DNA from 4 places in the Paenibacillus sp. E222 genome. Region 4 is predicted to be linked to each of the others. Evidence: riboswitches for the same ligand, from Rfam matches in the RefSeq annotation. Region 4 holds a riboswitch; each other region holds the start of a gene.
The links. A riboswitch is a leader RNA that binds a small molecule or an ion and turns the genes downstream of it on or off. The one in region 4 is predicted to bind cyclic di-AMP.

Region 1 (4,633 bases), 720 kb from region 4:
GATAAGCCGATGGTAATGGTGGCCCATTTGCCATACTGGGTAAAAAACTGCAATATCTCCTGCCCTGTTGCAAAGCCGGCTCCAACTACCGTTCCAATGTATGTAAATGCGATCTGCAGCACCCGAAATGCCTGTTTCATGCGTTTCCCCTCTCAGGCCCCTGAATAGTTTGGACATGCGGGTGCCATGGTACAAGGTATGCTTGACCCGTCAAACTCATGACAATTGAAGTATGGCAAAGGGTCATTTAACATGCTCTGAACAAGAGCAAAGGCAATTTCGCTTGAACTGATAGCGGGATCTATGATACTTTTACGTCATAGGAACGGCTTGGGAGGTCAAATTATGGAAGTTTTGAAACAACGAATTTTACAAGAAGGCGTAGTCATGTCAGATCAGGTGCTGAAGCTGGATGGTCTGCTGAATCACCAGATTGATCCTGCATTGACGATGGAAATGGGAAGGGAATTTGCCGCTCGTTTTCGTGAAAGTGGTGTAACTCGGGTCATTACAGTGGAGTCTTCCGGGATTCCGGTCGCCTTTGCTGCTGCACATGAACTGGGTGTTCCGCTGGTATTTGCTCGTCGCAAAAAAACACTTTTGGCTGACCCCGATGCCTACTGTGAAAGAGTGCCTTCTTTTACCAAAGGGATTGTAACGGATATTATGGTGTCCCGTGAGTATATTCATGAGAATGACCGTATTTTGTTTATTGACGATATCATTGCCAATGGCGATGCTGCTCGTGGTGTCATCAAAATTATCGAACGTTCGGGTGCGGAACTGGTTGGATTCGGTGTCGTGGTCGAAAAATGTTTTCAGGCCGGAGCGCGCACCATTCGTGAGCAGGGCATTCCGGTTGAAGCGTTGGTGCGTATTCGTTCTTTGAACGATGGCACCGTGCAATTTGACGATAACGAATTGTGACTTTTTAAAGGAAAAAGTGCCTATTTTTATAACAATGCCTTTGCATGACCGCTGATTTCATTTATAATGGGGTTATGTTAGGGAGAGGAGGCAACACCATGGGTAACCAACCGGCAACAGAACAATTTTTTATTGATAAGCTGGCGGAATCGAAAGTACATTTTGAGCGTGCCCTGGATTGTAAACATACGGAATTCGATGACCTTTATCCCTATATGATTGAACATCCTCAATTTTTCTGGTACAAACGCTACGTTGCCTGGTCAGAATTGCTGACGATTGTAGGCTTGTGCGAAGAGTTGTCCTTCTCTTGGAAAGAACAATTTACACCGCATCAAGTGGAGTACCTTGAAGAACGTGTGATGTCCGCCAAAGTGCTTGATTTTTGGTTTGAGAAGAACGACAGCAAAGAGCACGCGCAGCGGTAACTTTCAGTCGGGACATACTTTCGAATGACATGACAGTCCAATACAGTCACGTGAGACCTAAATGACTTTTCATTTAGGTCTCTTTTTGTAAATAATTTTTTGGGAAAGTAGGCGCCATGAATATGATCAGTGATGCAGAATTGGATGCACTGCGTTTATCGGGTGAAAAAGTAAGGGTAGTACGGGACGAGATTCAGTCCAATGATGTGACAGGCATTGTGGTTGCCTGGGACGGGGAGCAGGTGCTCATTCGCCGTCAGAATCGTCGTGTGGTCAAGCTGGACCGGAATTATCAGTATCAGTTGTTCAGCGAGCCACGTAAGAGTCTGCTCGAAGAATAGGACGTGTGTTTTTAGGTTCATTTACCATGGGTGTTTTGGCATAATTGCACCTCTCGGGTGAAATGATAGGTACAGTGAGAGCTTGTAACATATCAGCCGAGAGGATGTGCGGTAACCATGACATTAATGAATGATAAGGTTCATGCCTATAAAGATCAGATTGGTGAATTAAGCGACGTGCTGCCAGCTGTGGTTAAGTCTTATCATGAGTTCACTGGAGAATGTTTTCAGGCAGGGGCGATTGATGCCAAGACCAAACAGCTGATAGCGCTGGGCATTGGTTTGTTTGCAAACAATGAGGTATGTACGTTTTACCATGTGGAAGAGGCGCGTGCCAAAGGAGCGACCGATCAGGAGATTATGGAGACGGTGGCTGTGGCTGGAGCCGTAGGCGGAGGCCATGCGTTGTCTCAAGGTGCAATGAGAGTACAGAAGGCTCTACATTAAGTATAGAAGTCTACAGCACAGCGGATTTGTAAACAAAAGTCCCAAAACAAAGAGGAGGTCCCGGATTCACCCGGAGCCTCCTCTTTGCGCTATTTCCAATCAAACTTATATTTTGCCCAGCATTTTGTTATACATAAACTGACCTGTTACCCGGCGTGCTGTTACATAACGATCATTGAAATATGGATTGGATAATTGGGTGATGCTGACACCCTTGCTGCTGGAAGCATGAGCGAACTGTCCGCCCCCGATATATACACCTGTATGAGAAATGCCATTGCCCATCGTATTAAAGAATACCAGGTCACCTGTCCGCAGATTAGCTTTGGATACCGGTGTTCCGGCCTTCGCTTGCTGCTGGGAAGTACGTGGTAATTCAATGCTATATTTGTTGAAAATATATCTCATAAATCCAGAGCAATCAAACCCGGCGAGTGTCGTGCCGCCCCATTTGTAAGGAATGCCTGTCATGTTGTTAACGACGGTGTTAATACTGCTTGCCTCTGTGCTTGCTGCACCGGATGTAAATAGAACTGCTGCTCCAAAAATAGAAATGATAAGCTTTTTCAAAATTGTTGTTCTCCCTTCGATGCCTACGGAGTTAGCTAAGGGTTCGGTAGAAGGTTCCCTATATTTCCTATGTATAAGAATAATTCACCCAAAATGGTTCCCCCGTTTTCAAACATGAAACTCGGCAAATGAATAATTAAGTTTTTGTAACCTTTTGAAACTATATTGCATAAATGCGAAAATGTCAAACCGATCTTGAACCCTTCTTATCATCTCAATGTTAACGGAATTATCGCTTTTTATGTAGAAATAACTCGAATGATGGGTTCTAATAAATGACAAAAAAGTAACTACTGTTTCAGAAGGAGAGAAATTGGACAATTTATTGGCTTTCTCACATCCAATTAGACGATAATTATAGGTTGTCCAAAGAATTTGTTACATGTTGTTGCAAATATTGACAAAATTCATCTTTTTGCATAGAATTCTTTTTGTACATTCCATTTATTGGATTAAAAGAAATAGTTTGATTATAAAACAAATATAAGGGGGATAGATTAGCAGGGGAACAGTTTGCAGAAAATGAATTGAGGAGTGTTTCTAATCTATGTTGAAGGCAAAAACAAGGTTTGCATCTTTGGTTATAGGCATGTACAATGGTTTTCTCCGTTGTCGGAATGGTATTTCAGCCTGCTGCTAAGGTCTCTGCTGCAGACGCCTCTGGAACGACAGCAAGTATCTCGGACATTTTGAAGAATCAACATCCAGACGGGGGATGGAAGAAGGATTACAAAGAAACAAGTGGTGAGTGGGCCAAATCTACGATTGATAACAAAGCTACATACTCAGAAATTAGAAGGTTAGCCAAGGAATTCAAAAAGACGAATGATCCGCGTTATTCGGCTGCTGCCATCAAAGGAATCAACTTTTTGCTGAATATGCAGTACTCCAATGGGGGTTGGCCACAGGTATACCAAAGCTCCGGTTATCACAAGCACATCACCTTCAACGACGATGCCATGATTAATGTCATGTACATGCTGGATGAAGTAGGTGCACGTAAAGGAGATTTCTCATTCATCGACAGCTCTCTTGCAGATCGTAGTAAAAAATCAGTTGCCAAAGGTGTAGAGGCTATTCTCAATACACAGGTTGTAGCGAACGGTAAACTGACTGCATGGGGGCAGCAGCATGATTCCAGTACCCTTAAACCTGCAGGCGCTAGGATTTATGAAGTGCCTTCTCTGAGTGCTGGAGAGAGCAGTACAATTGTGAAGTTTTTAAAAACTAGACCGGCTAACTCCAAAATTACTGCCTCCATCAAAGCGGCAGAAGCCTGGTTCAACAAAGTTAAAATTACTGGTTACAAGTATGTCAGAGAAAACGGAGACAGCCAACTCATTGCAGATTCAGGTGCAGCGCCAATTTGGGCACGTTTCTATGAAATTGGAACGGATAAACCAATCTTCGTAGGACGTGATGGGGTTGTGAAATACAAACTCAGCGATATCGATAAGGAAAGAAGAAGTGGGTATGCCTGGTACGGCAACTGGCCCTCCAAGATCTAATTTATAAAATGCTTTACACATGAGAAGAGGATAATTTTTTGTTGACACTAATTACCTGCACATGATATAGTATTTATTGTCGCCGCGATATAATTTCTCGGAGATAAGATATACGCGGTCGTGGCGGAATTGGCAGACGCGCACGGTTCAGGTCCGTGTGGGCTAACCCCCGTGGAGGTTCGAGTCCTCTCGACCGCATCATGTGCAACACGAAGAAAGGTTCCTAGAATGGCATTGCTGCCACTCTAGGAACCTTTTTTATCTGTTTACGGATCAGAGCGGTTGCTCATCCTGAATGTTTTTTCAACTATTCCTTCAACTTGAGCAAAGAAGAAGTTGATCTTTGTTTATTTATCCAAAAATGGAAAAGTGTTCGTTATGTGACGGTTTGCCCCTGTATTTCAGGTTTAAT
Region 2 (4,633 bases), 1.7 Mb from region 4:
GTTCCAAAATCGGTGCGGAACAGCTCAGCCAGATCCAGCTTCAGCACATCCCCATGATGCACACGAACATTCGGATAAGGCTGCATCACTTCACCCAGAATCGGCAGCAGCCGCTGATCAATCTCTACAGCCGTTACAGGCCCGGCTACCCGAGCCAGACGTTCTGTGAGGGCGCCGATACCTGGTCCGATCTCAAGTGCACCCTTGGACTCGTCCAAATCAGCTGCATTTACAATTTTGTTCAATATATTTTGATCGATCAGAAAGTTCTGACCCAGGCTCTTCTTGAATGAAAATCCGTGTCTTTGAATAATTTCTTTGGTTCGTTTGGGGGTTGCAATCTCTACCGTTTCTTCCATGCCCTTCATACGCTCACAATCCTTCACGTTCAATTTGCGATAATGCTGCGGAGAACTCTTCCCGGGTAATCTGGAATACACTCAACCGCTTGTGGAACTGCTTGCCGTTGCAATATCCTATGCCCAGCAGATTGCCCATCTCCATACGACGTGCAGCAGCCTGTGGGTGCACAATCAGTCCCGCCGCAATCAGATCCTCCCAATCGATCAGACTGGGTGCGCCTTCATAAGACGTGTGTACACGTGCCAGTGCATGACGAATGGCCTCAGGTGAGGCGTTCTCCACTCCGATGTCGCCTTTACGCGTAGCATCTGCCTCCGGGATGAAGGCATGCTTGCAGCCAGGTACTTTATTGGCGATGATTTTACGAATACGTTCACCAGCATGATCCGGGTCTGTCAGTACGATGACACCACGTCTCTCTTGGGCAAGTGCAATGCGCTTTAGAATACGCTGGTTGATGGCCGACCCACCAGTCTCGATCGTATCTGCCTGAACCGCACGTCGAATAGCTACGGTGTCGTCACGACCTTCCACCACGATCACTTCTTTTATCATGTTCCATTTCTTCCTTTCTAACGCAAAAAGAAGAGGAGTATCCTCTTCTCTGCCAAACGGCGGGGGAGACTGAATTCAGACCCCTCCGCCGCATATTCCGCATGAATCATTCATGCTTATATTTTATAGCATTCCCATTTCAAAGTAAAACGATTTTAGTTCGCTTCCGGCTTCACCGGACCAATCACATATACCGTCTTGCCTTTCTTCCGTCCGAAGTTCAGGGCATGCTTCACACTATCATAATACACATCAATTTTGTTGCCTTTAATGGCACCACCTGTGTCTTCCGCACGACGGAAGCCAAGGCCCTCGATATATACCCACCAGCCAATTGGAATGACTTTGGGATCAACCGCAATGGTACGTCCCTCGGTTACCCGAGTACCTGATGCCGTTTTTGTGCCGATACCGGGCTCTTCAGAAGAGTATGCCGTCATGGATACATTTTTCAACACTTTAGAATATTTAAAAGAACTGCCTGAGACGGTAATTACTTTGCTGCCCGAGGCAGCGGTTTTCTTCGAGTTCGTGGTTGTTGCTGTTTTTGTCGTGGAAGTCTGCGCCGATACCGTCTGAATCACTGGCTCTTTCACAACAGGTTTGGCTTTGGTACCAACGGCGATCACTTTATCAACGCGATTCGTTGCGACCGATTTGCCCACCATTTTTTTGGAGACCAATTCTCCATCCTGGAACACCTTTTCAATATGCTGTACAAGTGTGCCTTCTTTACCGCTCACAACGACACGATTGTCGCCTTTGTACAAGCTAGGGTCAGCCGTTTTGATCACTTTGTAAGCAATCGGCTGTTCCACGTCCACCGTACGCTTTGTTACACGCACTACACGGATTTTCATATCCGCTTCAATAGTGGTTCCAAGCGCCGGATACACTTTGTCTTCACTTGCAATCTGAATACCTGATTTTTTAATCGCATCTTTTACCGATGAATCGGTTGTATACAGAGTCTTGGTGTCTCCGTCTGCCGTAATATTAACTGGAACGGCCCGCTCAATAACGATGCGGTCTCCATCTGTGATCGCCCCATTCAAGGGCATGGATACCTGATCGTGAGGGCTGACTGTGATTGACTGCTCCTCCAGCATTTCCTGAAGCATTCCTGTACGAGTCTCTACCGCTTGAGCTTTGCCATCAATAACCAGTGAAATTTGTTTCCCGGCCTGACCGTAAACGACTAACAAGATCATGATTGTAAGCGCAATTGAGAAAATCGCGATCAATGCCATTTGACGCAAGTTCTCATGCTTCCACCGCAACGCGAAAGACTTACTGGATGATCGTGACTCATGGGTCTCTTCTGGTTGGAATGTGCCCACTTCTCCGTCCTCCTTCATAGCCTCGCCGTCTAAAGTAATGCATGATGTCTTTGACGCGACTATACCAAATTTTCTACAGAACACAGATCGGACCAACATAATCCGGTTCTGCACCATGAATCAATCTTCGCAACATGATGTCATCCTCCTGAATACTTACCGTATGATGACCGTATTTCTTTTATTCAAAAACAAAAAAGCCAAAGAAAGAGTTTAAGAGGAACTCTTTCGTGGCTTCCGAATGATTCTGAATATCGGAAATTCATGCACGAGGTTGCCTCTCTTTTTCCGCTTGCGAGGTTAGCTGTCGGGTTCGGGCGAAAGAGAGCCGCCCTATCTCCGGTCATCCGCTCATGGCGGACGCCCTTGAATTCACCCCGAGACCCAAAGAAGAAATCAAATATGGCTTCGCAGATTTATACGCTGCTTTTGGGTCAGCGCATTTTGCGCATCGGCTGAAAACACCGATGTTTAAGCCTTATTGGTTCCCCCGCTCTCCGTTAACGGAGACTCAGCGAGACTGATTCATGAAAGTAATGTTGTTTCATCGGAAAGTGTCCCTTTGTTCATCCCCCGAACATCTGTCCAATTTTCCGCACAACAATTCACTGAAAAGATGATATCCTGTTTCTATGCATGTTGTAAAGCGTTGTTCAAGTACGTTTTTCTAAATATTTGGTTAAAATATTGTAATATTCTTGATTTATTTGGATCAAAAAGCAAATTAACTCCGCCTAACTCACTTTTTCACCCGTTTTGCTCGATATTTTAACGAATCCCAAATCGTTCCATGGCATTTTTGGTCGTTATTGCTGCAATTTCCTCTACCGAAATGCCTTTAATTTCCGCAGCTGCTTCTGCAACCAGACGTACATGCGCTGTCTCATTTCGTTTTCCACGATAAGGGTGAGGTGTTAGATAAGGAGCATCGGTTTCAATGAAAAATCGGTCCATCGGAACCTTCTCAAGCACCTCTTTAGGCTGCTTCGCATTTTTGAACGTGATTGGCCCTCCGAAGGAAAGATGGAAGCCCAAATCCAGGCACATTTTCGCCGTTTCCCAGCTGCCAGAGAAGGAATGCATAACACCGCCTACTTCTCCTGCCTTCTCTTCACGCAAAATCTTTACAATATCCTCATGCGCATCCCGGTTGTGAATGACAATCGGCATATTTAACTCACGGGCAAGACCAATTTGTTGTCGTAATACGCGATGTTGAACCTCTTTCGGTGAAGTGTCCCAATAATAGTCTAGACCAATTTCACCGATAGCTACCACTTTTTCATGCTTGCATAAAGACGCAATCCATTCCAGATCACCCTCCTGCATCGTAATTGCATCCACTGGGTGCCAGCCTACCGCAGCATATATAAAATCATAGGTTTCAGCCAGCTTCATCGTGGATGGAATAGTCTCCCGGTTAAAGCCAACGTTAATCATGCGACTAACGCCCGCATCCACAGCACGCTGAATCATTTCCTCGCGGTCCTCGTCGAATTGTGGTGCATCCAGGTGTGTATGTGTGTCGAACAACATCATGCTGTATTTCTCCCTTCATGTCGAATTAACGACTAGCTCTTTTTAATCCATCCGGTAAACTAACCAGAACATAAATATTCCTAAATTCGGTCATATTTTTTTCTTTATTTCATTCTATTAGCTCATTCAGCACATTGAGCACAACATGTAGAGCGAACAAGTTCTTCCTTATCTATATGTTGCTTATCTTTAGCCATCCGGGTTGTATTCTAATTGCTCTGATTACAAAATTATGTCGATCTACATGTACTCTCCATTAAAGCAGATTACTGTATCATGGAAAATAGCTCTTTTAGAAAGCTTTATTCACCAGACTCCTGAACAGTATTGCTGATCATTTAATGTGAGAAATAGGGGCGTATATTTGACGGTAATTCATGAACAATTGCATCCACCTTATTTTGCGGATAATACAAGTGATGCTTTCCGCGATGAAGACCACTGATTGAACGGACAATGTCGGATACCTCTGACAACTCATGTAACTTGTCTTGCCGATCAAGCAGCAGGATCTGCTTGTCCGTTGATTCATCCGGACGAAACACATCATACGGATTATCCGTTGGAAAATCAATTTCCAGATCATACTCGGGATTAAGACCCGCTGCAGTGAAGGCTTCCCGAATCTCTTCAATCAGGTTTACGTCGATCTGTTCAATCTCTACATACTTATATAATTTGCGATCTATAAAACGTTCGCATAACTCACTTAGAACAGCATCGTCCTCTTTGCGCCACTGCATAAATGCCGTCTGAATCAAAGCTTCGTCCAGCTGCAAGTATTCATCCACCGTTAAATCGCCGGCGAATAGCTGGGACAGTGGATCGATCATGAA
Region 3 (4,633 bases), 1.6 Mb from region 4:
TGCTTAGAACGAGTCATAGACAGCTGTATCGGGATCGCTTATGCAGCCGGATAGCCATGGCTCGTATGTTTCTTACTGGAGCATCCTACGCATTGAACACATGAATATGACCAAGAGGCTCTTACTCTCCCGACAGGGGGAATAAGAGCCTCTTCTTCTTATGAACAGTTGATCAATTCAGCGACCACTGGAATACGATCGACTACGTGGTGCATCCAGAGCGATGATGGCTTGGAGCATGCGTGAGAGCGAAAGGACGGTTGGGGTCCCTCGCTTTAACACGCGTGTAATCTGAATCCTATGATTCGCTGCCTTAGTCTTCTAGCCTTACTTCTTCTCCGCCAGCCACATCGCAATATTCGCGATTTCTTCATCCTTCAGCTTGTCTTTGAACGAAGGCATACCGCCGCTTTTACCTTTGACAATCGTGGTATAAATCTTCTCCACATCGTCCTGGCTACCAATCTTCTGCAGACTAGGGCCCATACCCCCTTGAAGCTGATCACCGTGGCAGGTAATACAGTTTGCTTTGACCAGTGCCTCAGCCTGTCCTGCATCCATTGTAACTTGTGGCATCGTCGGTTTCGCTTCTTCTGCAACTTCCTCTTTCCCTGGAAGCGTAAACATTAGTACAATAGCTAAAGCGCACGCTGCAAAAAATACCCCGCTCATGATCCATTTGTGCATCCCTTATGTCCCCTCCAGAATGAAAGATCATCTAACTTGAAACTATCCATATCATTATAACGGAACCTGTAGTGACATCATAGCATTTTGTGGTAATTTTTTGAACTAATCACATAACCGGGGACTTTTTAGGGTGATTTTATGCACTATTTATTCGCGTGGACCTTCATAGACCATACAGTAAAAAGGTTTCAAACCGCTCGGTGTCTGTCGTTCGTATGTATCCTTCGTAACAAATCCGGCTTTGAGATAGACGCGAATGGCCCGGTCATTCCAGGTCAGAACTTCCAGATCAATTTCGTTTGCAGGGTTCCGGCGAATGGCTTCCTGCACAATGGCCAAGACAAAAGCCTTCCCTTGCCCATGGCCACATCGATCGGGGTGCATGCCAAGCCCAATGCGGGTGACACCTTCAAGCGGGAAGTATTGAGCGAAACCGCAAATCTGCTCATCCTCTCCCAGCACCACCGCATATTGTTCCTTCCGTAGCTGGGGATCGCCGAATTCTACTTCAAGTGCTTTCATTTGCTCCCAGGGCAGCCAGCTATAAATATTATAAGGCGGGTCATACTGCCAATCGCAGATGAGCTCCGCATGTTCTTCTTGCATGGGCACAACGTGAAACGTCACAGGGGCTTCATCCATACAAAACTGCACGCTCCTCTCATTGTGAACAAGCGATAATGATTTTGATTTGTCCATATCTATATCCATATGTCATTCCATATCTAAGCTTGTTTTCACTCTACAAAAGAGGCGTTCATTTGGCAAGTCCTCGTTTTAGAAAAAAAAGTGAAACAAAAGTTCCGGTAATTTCGTTTATATTATAGTAGGATGGGTAAAAACATGATAAGAGCACGGACGAAGCAATGAAAATAGCTCTAAAAAACTTAAACTTAGGTTTGATCGCTATCCCGAATGCTTTAAAGGAAACGAAGCACAAAAAAACCGCCGGATCCATTCCTGCGGAGAATGTACCAGACGGTTCTATTATGCTTCGTTACAGTAGTTTTATTGTTCCAGCATGACGTTGCTCAGCTTGTCCCTAGTCGATGGCCAATGTCTCATATGCGTCCGTGCTCATAATGCGTTTAGCGCCAACATAGCGGTTAGCCCAGTAGCTTTCACTTAATTCGCTGATGGTAACTCCTTTGGAAGAAGAGGAGTGTGCAAACTTTCCATCCCCTACAAAGATCCCTACGTGCGAGACCCCTTTACCCGTTGTATTGAAGAATACCAGATCACCTGGTCTCATTTCCATACGGGATACCGAATCACCCATGTCGAATTGTGAACTCGATTGGCGAGCCAGATCAATACCCAGCTTGTCGAATACATAACTTGTGAACCCAGAGCAGTCAAAGCCGTTAAGCGTTGTTCCTCCGCTTTTGTATGTAGTTCCCATTGCTGAATCAATGACTTGGTCCATTTTTGAATCTGCGAATGCGCTGCCTGCTCCAAGCGATAATGCAAATGTGAGGCTAAGTACAGCTGCGGTTAATTTCTTTTTAAACAAGAGATATACCCCTTCCAATGCCTGCGAGGTTAGCTTAAGGATTCGGTTGAAGGTCCCCTATGATCCCTCTGTTGCAAGATCAATTCACCCATAACTGGTTCCCCCGCTTCCCAGGTGCTAGGAATTTGGCTATGCTAGTTATGCACCTGCGAAATCAAGAAATGACGATTAAATTTTAAGTAGTTACAAATATGAAGGTAAAGATTACAAAGTTGTTACTAAAAACTCACTGCGATTATTGTAACAGAGGTATATCACTTTGGCAACGTTTAACAACAAAATTAGCAAAAAAAACCTCGACCTTTGACGGGGAAAGGTCGAGGTTGCTTGTTTAAAGGCTTTTGATGAATACAACTTTACATAGAGATGGTAACCATTTTTAACCGTGCACGTTAATCCTTGATCGAATTGTACTGCCATAACCGGAAATGGGCGCATATTTTCCATAGGCTTAGCAAGCACCGGGCAAGTGGATACGTCTGTTGTAGTATAAGACCAGTTAAACCCGTTAGTAACCATGAAGCTGAAGTAAAGGCACCAAAGACCAGCAGATGAAGGCCGCCCAGCATGACAGCGATGCCGATCAGAGTGATGACCTGGCGTAGTGCAATCCATAGAGCTTGAAACGTACCACGCGCTCCGCCTTCCCCATCAGGAGCTGAGATACCAAACTGCATGTAGAGCAGGATATGATGGATAACCCACCCGTATACAATCCAACCAGCAACATAGGGAATACCAGGCAAGAGCAGATGGAGGGAATGAAAACCTTCCATAAAGATAGAATAGAGCTTTGGTGCGAGCCAATAAGCAGGCAGCAGCAGCAAAAGGGTACGAATGGTGTAAAGCAACAGCATCGGTTTCCACAAATTTTTGATGCCACGAATGAATGGAATGCGCTCTTCCGAATGATTATAATGCTGGAGCGAGTAGAGCAGCCCTGCCTGAATGAGAGGGCTAATCAGCATCCGTAGCAGCAGCATAGCCCCTAAAATCCATAAATAGCGATGGACCTCCGGATTCGTTGTCAGGCCGAGTTGGCTCTCCATTTTGAATAAAATTGTACTGAGTTCCCCTGCATCAGGGTCAGGATAACGCAGGAGCAGCGGGACCACAGCTGACTGAACCATTCGATAAAGAAAGTATCCCCATACTAATTGATAGAGAAATAAAAGTGCTGCAATGAACATATGCTGACGGACGAGAAACCAGCCTTCACGTATTTTCGCTTTCACTGTATCCACCTCACCATGACAGACTTCCGAATATGGCTTCTATAAGTTTGGTTGCACTCATGCTCCAGCGGGATTTGGTTGGCTCATCCAGTCCGGCTTTCAGAAAATTGTTCATATGATGGTTCTCCAGCACAATGGTGTACAGCGGATCAGTCATAGCCCAGGAAACAGGGGAAGTATAGGTCAGTTTGTAGGTAATGCGCTCCTCGCTGCCATCCCATTCTTTCGTCATGGTTTTCCCGTCTTCGAACATAATTCGAACAGGCACCTTCTTATATTCACTGCCTTTTTTCTGGACTGTTACAGACGACTCGTACAACGTTTGACCGTCTTTCAGGATAGGATTGATGGTGATCTTCTCCACTGCAAAGTCAGCCATGCCATCTCCATATACATATTGATTAAAATAATCGGTCCAGGATGTACGGGTCACTTGCTCCACGACCTTTTGAAAATCAGACGAAGTAGGGTGTTTGAAACGGTATTTCTTTACATAGGTCGAGAGAATACGCTCCATCGTTTTGGCACCAACCTGTTGTTCTATTCCGAGTAAAACAAGCTTGCCTCGTGTGTATACGTTCGCTGCATATTGATTCTGGGAATCAAACTTCCAGGAGTTCTGTGTCAGTGGAGCCGGAGAAGTAATGAGACCTGATTGTACAGGCAGATTCGGGATAAGTCCGTATTCCTGTTCCATCACTTTGTCTTCTGCATAGGAGGTGAATCCTTCGTCCAGCCAAGCCTCTTCGAATTCATTACTCGCAACCATGCCGTAAAAATACTGATGCCCAATCTCATGCACAACCGTGCGTTCCAGATCGTAACCAGGTGTAGAATCGTCCGCACCGAAGGCGGTGACCAAGGTAGGGTATTCCATTCCTCCTGCGCCGTTCCCCGATTTGGGCGGGACAACAATGGACAATGTGGAATACGGATAAGGGCCAAACCACTTGCTATAGTTGGATAGCGCCGCTTTGGCGGCGTAGAAATAACGTTCCTTCAGATCCTCATGAGCAGGGTCGAGATACAGCTTGATTCGAACACCTGGCACATTGGGAGCAGAGAAGGGTTCTTCCGCATAAACAAAATCAGGAGAGGCTGACCAGGCAAAATCATGCACATCATCGGCATAGAACTGATATATTTTTTCGCCGTTCTTCACAACCGCTTGCTGGGTTGGGAATCCAGTAGCAGC
Region 4 (4,633 bases):
CGGTATGAAGAGGAATTACTTTGGAGGCTTCGGTTATGCAGGCACTCATGGCTGAATGCAGATAACCAAGGACCGCCTCCTCGACAGGGATTTCGAGGTGGTGGTTAATCCAGGCGTGAACAGTGGAGAGGCAGCCGACGGATTCATACTTAGCCAGGGTGTGTTCGAGGTGGCTAAAATCAATCCAGGGGTGGAGTGCACGAGCTAGCTTAATCAGTCGTTTGCCCATTGTGGTCGCATGTTCTCTAAGATTGACTGGGGTGCGCTGGACATGGACGAGCTTGTCGATGAGGGCTGTACGCCACGCGTCATTGTGATCTGCGGCGGTGTATATGCCTTTAATCGCCATGCCTTCCAGACGCACGATGCTGGGATGCAATTGGCAGCGCATGAATGATTCGAGATCTTCAGCACTACGAATGGTACCTTCCGCGATATGGGCATCCATTCCGAAGGAATGGGTGAAGCCTCCGACCTGGATAGAGGAATCAAGCAGTTTGACGTAATCGAGCAGCTTATTCCCACGGTTCACAATCTTTCGCCTCCTACGTTCGTTAAATGTTATGTTAAATAACATTTATACTCCTTTTTGGTTCGTTTTATGTTTGTAAATCCGAATTATATGATATATATATTCACATAAATATCCGCTTTTTGTCAATAGTTTCTTGGTTGTTTAACTATAAAATCTATTTAATGTTATTTTATATAACTTTATAAGTTATGTTCTACTGAGAGAATATGAAGAGTGGTCATAAAGAAAGTAGAGTGATCAGCCTAATCGGATATACAAACGAGATCAAATTTAATCATATGCACTTCGTAGGAGAAAATGACGAGATTATACGATTTATGGGAGGAAAAGCGCAGTTAAAATAATATTAATAAAAATGCTTTACTTTTAAACATGAACCGGGTATAATCAATTCTGTTGCCGATTATTTACGACATGCGGTCGTGGTGGAATGGCAGACACGCTATCTTGAGGGGGTAGTGGGTGTATACCCGTGGAGGTTCGAGTCCTCTCGACCGCATCATAAGAACGATTAAGAAGAAGCTTCCCGTATGGGGAGCTTCTTTTTTTGTGTTTTTTACAGTAACCGGGTCCGAAAAAAAAGGTCATCCGATTCCCCTGAATGCATGCTCATGCTGTCTGCCGGGGTGGGATGGCCTTTACTTGTTATTTAAGCAATGCTTTGATGTCTGCTTCAATTTTATCAGGTGTTGTTTTGGGAGCATACCGCTTCACAACACGACCGTTCTGATCCACAAGGAACTTGGTGAAGTTCCATTTGATGGCTTTGGAGCCGAGTACGCCCGGTGCTTCTTTGGTAAGATGCTGGAATAGAGGGTGAGCGCTTGAACCATTCACATCAATTTTCTCAAACATCGGGAAGCTGACACCATAGTTCATCTGGCAGAACTCAGCAATATCGTCAGAGGAGCCCTTTTCCTGTGCAAACTGGTTGCTTGGAAAACCAAGAACTTCAAATGGGGAGTCTTTAAACTTGTCCTGAAGTTCTTGCAGACCTTTGAATTGAGGTGTAAGGCCGCATTGGCTTGCTGTATTTACGATAAGCAGTACTTTGTCACGATAGTTGGACATTTCAACTTCCTGACCGCGAAGGGTGTTTACTTTGTAGTCGTAGACTGACATGAAAATCGCCTCCATCTCATTTTCTTATATCCTCTATTATATTGATTGCAATTAAATATTGCAAAATTTATATTGCTTTTTTAACTCCATTTCAAGCTGTCGTGTATGATCTGTGACTGATTTGCTACCTTATTTTCGCTAGAGAGAGAATTAGAGAGCTTTGAAGAGATGGGTAGAGAATGGATGTGTTGTAAGCGCTATTATTGATGTGAAATGGCAAAAATCCGTCGATTCGGTGATCTGCGCAGACTTTACACCAATATGGCACGGGTGTATGATTCATATCGTAATTCCAATTTAAATTAAATTTTACATGAAAAACGAAACAAACGATAATATCGCTCTGATTATGATGATATAAGAACGATGTTTTAATCGCTGAGTTTCCATTCATTCATGGGTGGGAAACGGGGGAACCAACAGGATGAACTGTCCAGGACAGTGGGCATCCATGGGGTGAATTTTCCGGTGACAGCCGGAAATAGGGCGACTCTCGCGCCCGAATCCGTCAGCTAACCTCGTAAGCGTTAAAGGGAGAGGCAACAAGCCGTACGCTGGTTCATAGTGTCTTTTTGCTATGGATTATTGAAGAAGCGTCCGGGAGGCCTTGGTCCCCCACGCTTCTTTTTTGTTGTCTTTTCACGCCAAGGGAGGAACGAATGATGGATAAAGAGATGATCTTAGTGACTGCTCCAAATGAAGCAGGACGCAAATTTATCAAATTGCTGATGTACAAAAAAATGCCTTTTGCCGTTCTGACTAACAGTGCAGGGGAAGAGCGCAGGCTCCGGAGAATCGGTGTAGAGCATGTCATTCGCATGAACACGGCTGCAGCTCAGAAATGGTTTTTGCCGCAAGGTAGTGTCGGCAATGTTTTTATTTTTGAAAATAGCCTAAACCTAACCTGTCGATATTTGCAGATCTGCCGATCCTGGACATCCAAGTCCCTGTGTGTGATTACCGAACAAAGTCATCCCAAAGGGATCTATCGGGGAATGGGAGCAGACCGTATTGTATATTCCTTGAATGGGGAAGTTGGATTTCTGCTTAATGGCTAATGGCTAGTGGCTCGTACTATTCCTGTGATTGATCCAGTGTCAGCTGCCTGTTATAATTGAAATCATGAATAAAACGGATTCTTGAGGAGACTCATGCATGATGGTGGGTCTTCTTTTTTATGGTTTGGGAAATAGGGATAATTTCCTGTGGCTAACGAGGAGGAATAGGCGTGCCGGATGTACGTGGAATACAATGGTTGTTCTTTGATGTGGGGGATACGCTTGTGGACGAATGGGAGCCGGTAGATGATATTATCGGTCAGTTCGTTCGTGAAGCTTGTGCGCTTGGTTATCAGGTGGAGATGCAGACGGTGCGAGACATATTTGCGGCCTCCTACCGAAATTACGAGCAATGGCCGATGAAATTGGCTATTCGTACTCTGATCAGCGATGAGGGGCACCGGGAACAGATACAGGAGAAGCTGAAGTTCCGCAAAGAGCTTGAGCGACCCTTCCCGTCAGCCGACGCTGTTCTTCAGACGTTGTCGCAGCACTATAAGATTGGTATCATTGCCAATCAGAGCCCGGGGACGGAAAATCGACTGAATAGCTACGGCTTGCGCAAGTATGTGGATGTGCTGGCCTGTTCGGCTGAAGAAGGAGTGTCCAAGCCTGATCCTGAATTGTATGCTGTAGCGTTGAAACAGGCGGGATGTAAACCCGAGGAAGCGGTCATGATCGGCGACAGGATCGATAATGATATTATTCCAGCTAAGAAGCTGGGTATGCACACGATCCGGATTTTGCAGGGTTATGGCAGGTTCCAGCCGGAGCTTGCGGATGCAGAACGTCCAGACTGGACGATTAAATCACTGGAGGAGCTTCTTCCATTGTTGATGGTAACTCAGAATTCAGACAACTAAATGAAGTGCGTTTTTTAAGATCCGGTTAGTATGGATCAGGTTAATGCTCAAACATATAAAAGGAAAGGCTGATCGTCTCAAGGGATACGTTACTTGAGTTGATCAGCCTTTTTGAGTTAGACAAAATACGGCGTAGTTCCATGTAACCTAGAACAACATAATGGTCTGGATAATCAGATACACATTCAGGACAACGATAACCCCAGCGATGATCCAGGAGATGATTTGGAGCCACGGCTTGTTGACAAAAGCCCCCATGCTTTTTTTGTCACTCGTAAACATCACCAGTGGAATGACGGCAAAGGGAAGCTGCAGTGACAGCACAACCTGGCTCAGAATCAGCAGTTCCTCTGTTCCGTGCTCTCCGGCAATGGCTGTTACGATAACGGCCGGAATGATTGCAATCAGACGTGTTACCAGTCGACGAAGCCACGCCGGAATACGAATGTTCAGGAAGCCTTCCATTACAATCTGTCCGGACAACGTGCCGGTGAGTGTTGAGTTCTGGCCTGAAGCCAGCAGGGCTACACCGAACAGGATACTTGCAATGGTGGTACCCAGAAGTGGTGTCAACAGATGGTAAGCATCTGTAATTTCCGCGACCTGGGTCATGCCTACACTATGGAACACGGAAGCTGACAGAATCAGGATGGCTGCATTGATAAACAGGGCCAGCGTTAAAGCGATGGTTGAATCCATGGTAGTATAACGAATCGCTTCTTTTTTACCCTGAGGTGTCTTTTCAATCTGACGGGTCTGCACAATGGAAGAATGCAGATACAGATTATGGGGCATCACGGTTGCGCCAATAATTCCGATGGCGATATAGAGCATGGCTGGATTTTGCAAAATCTCGGCACTGGGTACAAAACCATGCATGACGCCGCCCATATCCGGTTTAGCGAGAAACAGGTCAATCCCGAAGCAGAGGGCGATGGTAGCCATCAGCACGATCACGAGCGATTCCAATGCGCGGAAGCCTTTATTTTGCAGCAAAAGAATGACCAGTACATCGACAGCGGTAATAATGACGCCGTACAACATGGGAATGTTGA

Region 1: linked by a shared signal. The riboswitch ahead of HW560_RS27835 (C40 family peptidase) and the one ahead of HW560_RS31375 (HAD family hydrolase) in region 4 are both predicted to bind cyclic di-AMP.
Region 2: linked by a shared signal. The riboswitch ahead of HW560_RS05235 (resuscitation-promoting factor) and the one ahead of HW560_RS31375 (HAD family hydrolase) in region 4 are both predicted to bind cyclic di-AMP.
Region 3: linked by a shared signal. The riboswitch ahead of HW560_RS04855 (C40 family peptidase) and the one ahead of HW560_RS31375 (HAD family hydrolase) in region 4 are both predicted to bind cyclic di-AMP.

What each region holds. Positions count from the first base shown of each region.
Region 1 covers NZ_CP058552.1:6,303,839-6,308,471, reverse strand. Annotated here, with positions in the region: gene HW560_RS27860 (YkvI family membrane protein) at 1-140, opposite strand, end outside; gene HW560_RS27855 (xanthine phosphoribosyltransferase) at 346-927, shown strand; gene HW560_RS27850 (hypothetical protein) at 1,026-1,355, shown strand; gene HW560_RS27845 (hypothetical protein) at 1,478-1,696, shown strand; gene HW560_RS27840 (carboxymuconolactone decarboxylase family protein) at 1,814-2,143, shown strand; gene HW560_RS27835 (C40 family peptidase) at 2,249-2,713, opposite strand; cyclic di-AMP (ydaO/yuaA leader) riboswitch at 2,719-2,850, opposite strand; gene pelA (pectate lyase) at 3,310-4,221, shown strand; tRNA gene HW560_RS27825 (tRNA-Leu) at 4,336-4,419, shown strand.
Region 2 covers NZ_CP058552.1:1,157,438-1,162,070, forward strand. Annotated here, with positions in the region: gene rsmA (16S rRNA (adenine(1518)-N(6)/adenine(1519)-N(6))-dimethyltransferase RsmA) at 1-368, opposite strand, end outside; gene rnmV (ribonuclease M5) at 373-918, opposite strand; gene HW560_RS05235 (resuscitation-promoting factor) at 1,074-2,258, opposite strand; cyclic di-AMP (ydaO/yuaA leader) riboswitch at 2,532-2,785, opposite strand; gene HW560_RS05240 (TatD family hydrolase) at 3,027-3,797, opposite strand; gene HW560_RS05245 (HD domain-containing protein) at 4,136-4,633, opposite strand, start outside.
Region 3 covers NZ_CP058552.1:1,079,754-1,084,386, reverse strand. Annotated here, with positions in the region: gene HW560_RS04865 (c-type cytochrome) at 328-687, opposite strand; gene HW560_RS04860 (GNAT family N-acetyltransferase) at 838-1,332, opposite strand; gene HW560_RS04855 (C40 family peptidase) at 1,733-2,203, opposite strand; cyclic di-AMP (ydaO/yuaA leader) riboswitch at 2,207-2,344, opposite strand; gene HW560_RS04850 (hypothetical protein) at 2,596-3,438, opposite strand; gene HW560_RS04845 (M1 family metallopeptidase) at 3,449-4,633, opposite strand, start outside.
Region 4 covers NZ_CP058552.1:7,019,874-7,024,506, reverse strand. Annotated here, with positions in the region: gene HW560_RS31390 (urease accessory protein UreF) at 1-577, opposite strand, end outside; tRNA gene HW560_RS31385 (tRNA-Leu) at 952-1,034, shown strand; gene HW560_RS31380 (glutathione peroxidase) at 1,181-1,657, opposite strand; cyclic di-AMP (ydaO/yuaA leader) riboswitch at 2,024-2,199, shown strand; gene HW560_RS31375 (HAD family hydrolase) at 2,317-2,715, shown strand; gene HW560_RS31370 (HAD family hydrolase) at 2,886-3,578, shown strand; gene HW560_RS31365 (Nramp family divalent metal transporter) at 3,726-4,633, opposite strand, start outside.